3 regions of the Paenibacillus hunanensis genome follow, and region 2 is predicted to be linked to each of the others. Evidence: predicted binding sites of a transcription regulator. Region 2 holds the regulator's gene; each other region holds the start of a gene.
The links. The regulator Rex, encoded in region 2, represses fermentation and respiration genes when NADH is low (regulators of the CRP and FNR family bind a similar motif). The targets are predictions, from matches to a motif close to TTGTGAAATATTTCACAA.
Positions count from the first base shown of each region.

Region 1: SK066_RS11255 (nitrate/nitrite transporter) is a predicted target of Rex. The motif match lies at 1,721-1,738, and genes of this name have one in related genera.
Region 3: adhE (bifunctional acetaldehyde-CoA/alcohol dehydrogenase) is a predicted target of Rex. The motif match lies at 2,056-2,073, and genes of this name have one in related genera.

Region 1 covers NZ_CP139194.1:2,768,239-2,771,529, forward strand. Annotated here, with positions in the region: gene SK066_RS11250 (alpha/beta hydrolase family protein) at 1-1,473, shown strand, start outside; gene SK066_RS11255 (nitrate/nitrite transporter) at 1,921-3,291, shown strand, end outside.
Region 2 covers NZ_CP139194.1:2,325,758-2,329,048, reverse strand. Annotated here, with positions in the region: gene SK066_RS09530 (amidohydrolase) at 1-1,203, opposite strand, end outside; gene SK066_RS09525 (redox-sensing transcriptional repressor Rex) at 1,184-1,843, opposite strand; gene dinG (ATP-dependent DNA helicase DinG) at 1,840-3,291, opposite strand, start outside.
Region 3 covers NZ_CP139194.1:2,154,758-2,158,048, reverse strand. Annotated here, with positions in the region: gene adhE (bifunctional acetaldehyde-CoA/alcohol dehydrogenase) at 1-1,983, opposite strand, end outside; gene SK066_RS08765 (Crp/Fnr family transcriptional regulator) at 2,315-3,043, shown strand; gene SK066_RS08760 (winged helix-turn-helix transcriptional regulator) at 3,185-3,291, opposite strand, start outside.

The sequences.
Region 1 (3,291 bases), 440 kb from region 2:
TCTACTATCGTATTGTTTGTATGCATGGTTGTGTTTTATCCTAAACGTCGTAAAGCCTTGCTTGGAGCTGGTAGTATCATTGTGCTCGTTATACTCGTATTACAGTGGATCGTAGAAGGGTACCGAATACAGATGCTTTTGCTCTATGGCACTACGATCATACTGGTTATGATTAACGGATGTCGTTATTTTGTAAAAGGAGTATCATTTACTATTCCGCGCAGATTGAAGCAGTTCTTTTATCTAGTTATTGTATTGCAGTTTATTGTGACAGCAGGGTTATTGTATGTCTTCCCTGTGTTTCGCTTGCCAGCACCAACAGGTGAGTTCAAGGTCGGCACACAGACGTTTCATTTTGTAGACATGAATCGAAAAGAGCCATTTGATCCGACAGGAACTAGCAATCGAGAGCTAATCGTTCAGATTTGGTATCCAGCTCAAGCGAGTCAGGGAGCGTATAGGCCATGGATTGCCGACCCTGCGATTTTGCCTTATATAGCTCAGTATTACGGATTGCCTAAGTTTACTTTTCAGCATTTAAAATATGTGTCCAGTTATGCGTATGCAGACGTAGAAGTCGCTTCAGCACAGCAGACCTATCCGCTTATTATCGGGAATCCTGGGAATGGCTCTTCTCGATTCTTCCATACAGTGCAAGCACAGGAGCTCGCAAGTCATGGATATATAGTAGCGGTTATCGACCATACCGATAATACCATTGCCACGCAGCTTCCAGACGGGAGCATAATCACGAATAGAAGTGACGAGTTATTTTCACCGAGTCATGACTATAAGACCGAAAGCGAGCAACGTGACAAGTTGGGGCAGATACTAACCGATGATGTGACATTTGTATTGGATCAATTACAGTTGCTTCAATCTGGGCAAGTCACCAGTTCGCTCAAGGGGAGGCTTGATCTCCAGCATGTTGGCATATTCGGTCATTCCATTGGTGGAGCGACTGCATACGATGCCGCATATGATCCGCGTATTACAGCCGGTATTGATCTGGATGGAGGTCTATATCGATTGCATGACAGAGAGGCTCTACGTAAACCCTTCCTATTCATCAACTCGGCAAGTAATGAGCAAGAGATACAGAGGGTGATCGATCACCACGTCTATACAGATATAGAGCTGGAACAGAAGGGCTCCACAAGAGAGTGGGAGGATGGCATGATGAACGATAAGCAGCTGGAACTAGAGCGGATGCAACAAGCAGTCGCAGCAGGTGGAGGGGTGATCGCCATAGCGAATACAGAGCATCTTAATTTTACCGATGTACAGCTCGTCTCTCCTGGCTTTAAGCTAATTGGGGCTACGGGCAAAATGACACCTGATCGAGCGAATGAGATCACGAATGCTTATATGGTAGACTTCTTCGATCACTATTTAAAAAATCAACCGAGCATATTACTTGAAAAGTCGAATCGCCGCTTTTCCGAAGTGAAATTCATCAATGTATCGCGCTAGCTTAGCATAACGTTAGCTGGAGGCTGGAATAGAAAATGCTCATTAGACCTGTCATCATGACAGGTTTTTTTATATCCAAAATAAACGAACGATTCAGTCTGTGTATACGATCATTTCATCCCTTACTGCGGTTACGGGCATTCCCTCTGCATAGTCAGGGTACTCCCCTATATTCCAACCTGTCGTCAAAATTCTACAATGAGAGGGAAGAGTAAGCAGATAGGAATGAATAAAGTTATAGCGGTGCATGTGATCTTTCGCACAAGGTAGATGAGCTGAATAGAAGATCTATACTCCAGCAAAACGCCGAGCTTATCTGTGCGCGAGTATGTGCTTGGTCTACCCATATTTATATGCTCAAGCGCAGCAATGTTCATATGACAGCACTATCGTGTCAACATGTCTGCCTTACGAAAACAGAACAGTCGAGAGTAAAGGGTGAATCGAATGATCAAAAAGATGCAGTTATCTTTGCAGACATTGAATCTGGTACTGGGATTCATGGTCTGGGTTATCATCTCCTCACTGATGCCATTTATCAAAGAGGATATTAGCATTCCGCAGGGGAGTCTTGCGATTGTAACGGCGATTCCGGTCGTGCTTGGCTCGATTTTGCGTATTCCGCTCGGGTATTATGCCAATATTGTCGGTGCGCGAGTCGTATTTATGATTAGCTTTATTTTGCTGTTATTCCCGGTGTATTACATTAGCATCGCCTCATCTATGACCGATCTGATCATTGGTGGGCTGTTCCTCGGGATTGGTGGCGCGGTATTCTCCGTAGGCGTTACGTCATTGCCCAAATACTATCCACGCGAAAAGCATGGTCTGGTTAACGGTGTATACGGTATGGGCAATATCGGTACAGCGATCACGACCTTTTCCGCGCCTGTTGTAGCATCGCAGATCGGCTGGCAATCAGCAGTGCGTCTGTATCTAGTGCTGCTGCTCGTATTTATCGTACTAAACTTCCTATTCGGTGATCGCAAGGAAGCGCGGGTCAAAACACCAATCATCGAACAGATCAAGGGCGTATACAAAAATGAAAAGCTCTGGTATTTCTCGTTATTCTATTTTATTACCTTTGGTTCATTTGTCGCTTTTACCGTCTATCTACCGAACTTTCTCGTTGCCAATTTTCAGCTGGATAAGGTAGATGCTGGACTTCGTACTGCCGGATTTATCGCATTAGCGACATTTCTGCGTCCGGTTGGTGGCTGGCTAGCGGATCGCTTTCAAGCGTTGTTTCTACTTATGTGTACCTTTGCAGTATATACACTGGCTGCCATTTTGCTTGCCTTTTCGCCATCGATCGGTCTGTATACGGTTGGCTGTCTAACGATTGCGGTTAGTGCGGGTATCGGAAACGGAGTTATTTTCAAGCTGGTGCCGTTCTATTTTAACAAGCAGGCAGGCATTGCAAACGGGATTGTATCCATGATGGGCGGTCTGGGTGGCTTCTTCCCGCCGCTGATGCTAGCTGCAATTCACGGACTAACCGGGCAATATTCGATTGGCTTTATGCTACTGTCTCAGGTCGCACTGGCGAGTCTGATTATTGTCGTCTGGATGTATTATCAGGACAAGCTGACACTGGTATCCGATGTATTCAAGTCTACAGCACAGGGCATTCTCGTTACCGACCCTAAAGGTTATATCAAAACGGTCAACCCTGCCTTCACCCGTCTAACGGGCTATACAGAGGAGGACGTGCTGAATCAGCGTCCGAGTATATTAAAGTCGGGGCGTCAGCCGGAGAATTTTTACGAGCAAATGTGGAAGGATATTAAGCAAAAGGGCTTATGGCAGGGCGCTATC
Region 2 (3,291 bases):
CCATACATGCAGTACATCCTTAGCGCTTGCAGAGTACACAGTATGGGAAATAAAGTCTGTGAATGGCAGGAAATGTGGCTGATCGATATTCAGCGATGTGATATCGGCTTTCATACCCACTTCAAAGCTGCCTGTGTTATCGAGGAATACCGATTTGGCACCATATTCTGTACCCATACGCAGCGCCTCTGTTGCAGGTACGGCTGTTGGATCACCAGATACACCTTTATGAATCAGGGCAGCCAGACGCATTTCTTCGAACATATCCAGGTTGTTATTGCTTGCCGGGCCATCCGTTCCGAGGGATACAACGATTCCTGCTTTCAGCAGATCCGGCACTCGTGCTACACCGCTTGCCAGCTTGAGGTTACTACCTGGATTGTGGGAAATGGTCGCTTTGTGCTTCGCTAGCACTTCAATTTCCTCATCATTCAAATGAACCGCATGCGCAAGCAGCGTTGGACGTGTGAACACGCCCAGCTTTTCCAGATGAGCAACTGGACGCAAACCGTAGTCACGTACATTTTGCTCCACCTCAGCGATCGTCTCGGACATATGTGTATGCAGCGGCACATCCAGATCATGTGCTGCCTGTACAAAGCGTTCGATAAATTGTGGCGGGCACGTATACGGCGCATGTGGAGACATCATTGTCGTAATACGTCCATCTGCCTTACCATGCCAATCACGTACGAATTGAGTCGCCTGATTCAGCTTCTCGGTTTGCTCTTCCTCCGAGCACAGACCGATAACACCACGCATCAGCACAGCTCTCATACCGGATTGCTCAACAACCTCAGCGACACGCTCCGAACGATCATACATATCGAGGAATGTCGTTGTACCGCCTTTGAGCATTTCCAGTACAGACAGTGCTGTTCCGATGTATACATCGTCACTTGTGAATTTGGCTTCCATCGGCCACATTTTCTCTTGCAGCCATACCTGCAATGCCAGATCATCACCATAGCCGCGCAGCAGTGACATCGCTGCATGACCGTGACTGTTGACCAGACCTGGAATGAAGAATTGATGACGTCCATCGACAACGACTACATCCTCTTCTACCTGCGGCTCTTCTTCACCAATATAAGTAATCAGATCGTCCTCAATCACCATATGACCGTGCAGCACAGGCTTCGGTCCATTCAGAACGGCAAAAATACCGTTTTTAATCATCCATTTACTCGGAGAGTTGTTCATTGACTTCTAATTCCTTTCCGTCTTCAAGATAGTAAGCCAGACTGAGCAAATCGGTTGTAAAATCTGCTGTATGCACACGCACATGCGGTGGTGTTCTCAAAATAATCGGTGCAAAATTCAAAATCGCTTCAATACCTGCTTCAACCAGCTGATCCGCCACATGCTGTGCTTCTGTATTCGGTACGGTAATGATGCCGACACGGATACCTTTCGCTTGAATCGTCTCTGCCAGATCGCTCATCGGCTTGACGGTCAGTGTGTTGATCTTCGTGCCCACCTTCGGCTCATAGGAATCGAATACAGCGACAATCTTCATCGTCTCCTGTAAATAGGCATTGTAGTTTGATAAGGCATGCCCCAGATTACCTGCTCCGATCAGCGCCACATTAATCTGCTGATCCAGCTTGAGAATATGACGAATCTTCTCGATCAGATACGATACATCATAACCGATACCTTTACGTCCAAAATCGCCAAAATAGGCTAGATCCTTGCGGATTTGCGCTGGATTCAGATCCAGCTTTTGTCCCAGCTCCTGAGAGGATACTGTCGGCACCTCACGGGCATGAAGCTCATTCAGATATCTTAGATAGACAGGTAATCTTCGCACGACGGCTTCAGATATTTTTTCGGATTTCATGCTTGCTCCCCCTCTTGATTTGCAGCTTCCGTCTCCTGTGGCCGGTCACTCAACCATTCGGCAATACGGGGAATCATTTGACGGGTGTACATATGCTCCATTTTGGGGCCTGGCAGAGAATACAGGAAGTGTCTGCCGTAATAGGCCTCAATTACCCGCGTATCATAAATAAGCACGATCCCTCGATCATTTGCCGTCCGGACAAGTCGCCCAAAGCCCTGTTTGAATCGGATAACTGCCTGTGGCACAGATAATTTCATGAATGGATTTTTCTTTTCCCTTTTGAGCCGTTCGCTTTTCGCTTCAACGAGCGGATGGTTCGGCGGCTGGAAAGGTAGTCTTACGATCGCAAGACAGGTCAATGCTTCACCTGGAATATCGACGCCTTCCCAGAAGCTACTCGTTCCGAGCAATACCGATGCCGGATGCTCCTGAAAGCGGCGGGTCAGCTTCGTACGACTGCCACCATCTACTCCCTGACCGAAAACTGCAATCTCGCTAGTAGATAATTTCTCCTTCAGCGGCTCATACACCTGCCTGAGCATCCGATAGGATGTAAATAGCACCAGCATTCGTCCGCGTGTCGCCTGTGCAGACTCTGCCAGTGACTCCACCAGCATTGATACAAAATGCTCATCACCGACGCTTCCCTTCAAGGTTGGAAAGTCGCGCGGAATGAGCACGAGCGATTGCTCACGATAATTAAATGGCGATTCCAGCATGACCGTATTCAGCTTGCCCTGCTGCTCGGCTTCCTTAAGTCCTAGCTGCTCGATCATATACTGGAAGTTTTTATCGATCGATAATGTGGCTGAGGTCAGAATAATACTTTTCTTTTTATCGAAAAAGTGCTCCTTGAGCTGCTCACTCACATCTACCGGTACAGCGTACATCTGTAGCGATTTGCTGCGATAGCTTGCATTCGCTTCATACCAGTATACCGTATCCGTGCTGTCCAGCTTCACAAAATGACGCAGATCGTCGCGCACACCGCCCAGATCCTTAAATAGACCTGTTACATCCGTCACCAGACCATCGGTATCCACAATATCGTCAGAATCCTTGATCTTACCCATAATATGCTCACCCTGACGGATGATCTGGCTAAGCGCAATATGAATACGATTCTCTAGCTCGGTAATCTGTGCCCATTCTTCCGGCTTTTTATCCGGTAGCAATCGTAAGGTAAACTGAGCGGCTTCCCCTGGTCCAGCATCGCTGCGCTGCGGCAAAAGCGCAAACAGCAGCTCGTTCAGCTTGTCCCAGTCTTCCTTCACATCTGCCAGCTCAGGATACAGATTATCGATCGCAATCGCCCATTCCATCGCTCGTTCACTACCCGACGAGCCAAGCTGCTGACGCAATACAGCGAGCTGTCCATTTTTGCTATCCTTGAACAGACGCAGCAGTGGATGAACCAATGTGAAATATTTCATGTGCATCCCCAG
Region 3 (3,291 bases), 170 kb from region 2:
GTCCATACCAGTATCTGCTACAGCTACGCGTGGCAGGCTATATACAAACTCAGGATCGACAATCGCTACGTCTGGAGTCAGCTCATAGTCAGCCAGTGGATATTTGGTGTTGCCTTTTTCTTTATCGGTAATAACTGCGAACGATGTCACTTCCGAACCTGTACCCGATGTGGTTGGGATCGCTACGAATTGTGCTTTTTGACCAAGATGCGGGTATTTGTAGATCCGTTTGCGAATATCCATGAATTTTTGCTTCAGGTTGTCAAAGCTTACATCTGGGTATTCATAGAACAGCCACATGCCTTTGGCAGCATCCATTGGCGAACCGCCGCCGAGTGCGATAATACAGTCTGGCTGGAAGCGTTCCATCATTTGACGACCGCGTTCAACCGTTGCAGTCGATGGGTCTGGCTCGACTTCCGAGAATACTTCGATAGCTACTGGTGTTTGACGCTGACGCAGATAGTGTTCGACCTTTTCGACATAACCCAGTTGTACCATCATTGGGTCAGTGACGATTGCGACACGGCTGATGTTTGGCATTTTCGCAAGGTATTGAGTCGAGCCTTTTTCAAAGTATACTTTCGATGGGATTTTGAACCATTGCATATTCACGGTACGACGAGCCACCCTTTTAATATTAATCAGATTGACAGCAGTGACGTTCGAAGAAGTCGAGTTGCGTCCATACGATCCGCAGCCCAGTGTGAGCGATGGCAAGTTCGTATTGTAAATGTCACCAATGGCGCCATGTGTCGAAGGCGAATTCACAATAATCCGTCCAGTTTGCAGACGATCTGCAAATTTTTGAATTACTTCTTCATTGTTCGAGTGAATCGCCGAGGAGTGACCCATACCGCCAAATTCAACGATCTGGGCAGCACGCTCGATCCCTTGATCGGCATTTTTTACTTTATAGCAAGCGAGTACCGGGCTCAGCTTTTCAGCAGATAATGGATATTTGGTGCCTACGCCTTCCAGCTCAGCAACAAGAATCTTCGTATTCGCAGGTACGGTAATTCCGCTCATTTCAGCAATTTTAGTTGCAGGCTGTCCAACGATTGCTGGATTTACTGCACATTTTTCCACATTCATAGCGCCAGCGGTCAGCTTGGCAACTTCTTCTTTATTGAGGAAATAGCAGCCGTTGTCGATCATCAGCTTTTTCACTTGATCGAATACAGGCTCTTCAATGATAACCGCCTGCTCAGACGCACAGATCATACCATTATCAAAAGATTTGGATAGAATCAGGTCAGTTACCGCTTGTTTCAGATCGGCACTCTTCTCGATAAAGGCAGGTACGTTACCAGGGCCTACACCGAGTGCTGGTTTACCACAGCTATACGCTGCTTTAACCATCGCACCGCCACCAGTAGCCAGAATAAGTGCTACATCCGGGTGATTCATCAATGCATTCGTTTTATCCATCGATGGGTTCTCAATCCATTGAATACAGTCGGCTGGTGCACCGTGCTTCACCGCTGCTTCCAGCAATGTTTTTGCGGCCTCGCAGCTACATTGTTGTGCAGATGGGTGGAAGCCGAAGATGATCGGATTGCGTGTTTTGATCGCGATCAGTGCTTTGAACATCGTTGTGGAGGTCGGATTCGTTACTGGTGTAATCCCCATAATGATGCCGACCGGCTCAGCGATTTTTTGGAAGCTGTCATACGCGTTATCTTCAATCACACCAACCGTTTTTTCATTTTTAATGCTATGGTAGATGTATTCTGTCGCAAAGATGTTTTTTGTAATCTTATCCTCATACACCCCACGACCTGTTTCTTCGACAGCCATTTTAGCAAGGTGCATATGCTTGTCGAGTCCGGCAAGCGCCATCGCCTGTACGATGCGATCGATCTGCTCCTGATCCATTTTCATAAATGCAGCGTAGGCTTTGTTCGCCTTATCGATCTGCTTTTGAATCTCTTCCTGTGCGGTCAACTCTGCGGTGCGGGCGGCATCATTTTTAACAGCCATTTCTCTCATCCTCCTCAGAATGTGTGTTGCTCTTGTCTACGCACTGATCATAGCATAGAGACATAAATCATAATGTGATATTTTTCACAATCAATTTTGATTTTTAAAAATTTTCTTTTCTTGTTTTTTGCTTTTGCATTTTGAATGATATCGCGTTATACTATAAGTGAAAATAATCACAAACTTTTAAAATTTAAAGTTTCTTTTCCTCTTACCGATAACATATAGAGGTAAAGTGACATATATCAATTAATTTTACTAATTTTTCCTTTAATTTAATGCAATTTGGTTATTTTCACGTATAATGGGGACATAAAGGAGAGGAACAATGATGAACAAACCAATGGAATTGACGAAGCAGCTTGAAAATAGTAACACTAGCAGCTTCTCGCCTGCTAATCTGGAGCGCATGCTTGCTTATGCGACAGATCGCAGTGTAGCAGCTGGATCGCATCTATTCTGGGAAGGCGATGTGTCGGACAAGCTGTTTTACATTAAAAACGGACGCGTAAAACTAACCAAATCGACCGATGAAGGTAAAGAGCTCATCCTGTACATGTATCAGGCTGGTGATATCATCGGTCAGGCTGATCTGTTCTCCGGTACACGCCTCGGCTTCACAGCAGAAGCATTAGAAGATACTGAGGTTGCTGTTATCGATCATAAGGACCTGGAACTGATCATTTGCCAACATTGCGACTTTGCTATTGATTTTATGAAATGGATGGGTACACACCATCGTCTAACTCAAACAAAGGTACGCGACCTGATGCTGTACGGTAAACCGGGAGCGCTCTGCTCCACGCTGATTCGTCTGAGCAATACTTACGGCGAGCCACACAATGAAGATGGCTCGATTCTGATTAATAAAAAAATTACGCATACCGATCTATCGAATATGATCGGCGCTACTCGTGAGAGCGTAAACCGTATGCTAAGCGATCTGCGTAAAAAAGACACGATTGAGTACGAGCACGGTATGATTATCATTCATGACCTGGAGGCGCTACAGGAGGTTTGTCACTGCGAGCTGTGTCCAAAAGAAATCTGTCGGATCTGATCGACCACTCTCCTCCCCATTGCACCGGATGTACGTGAACCCATTGCTAATGTATATGCGAAAAAAGCTTTCCACCGGAACGATACCGGGGAAAGCTTTTTTATGTTCGGATACCGCCGTCTTGCAGACAGCCTGTATACATTAGTCTACCCAGTGCTCTGCCCAGTTTTGAATTTGTTCCATTACTGGCTTGAGGGCGCGACCTTTCTCTGTTAATTCATACTCAATTCGTACCGGAGTCTCCGGGT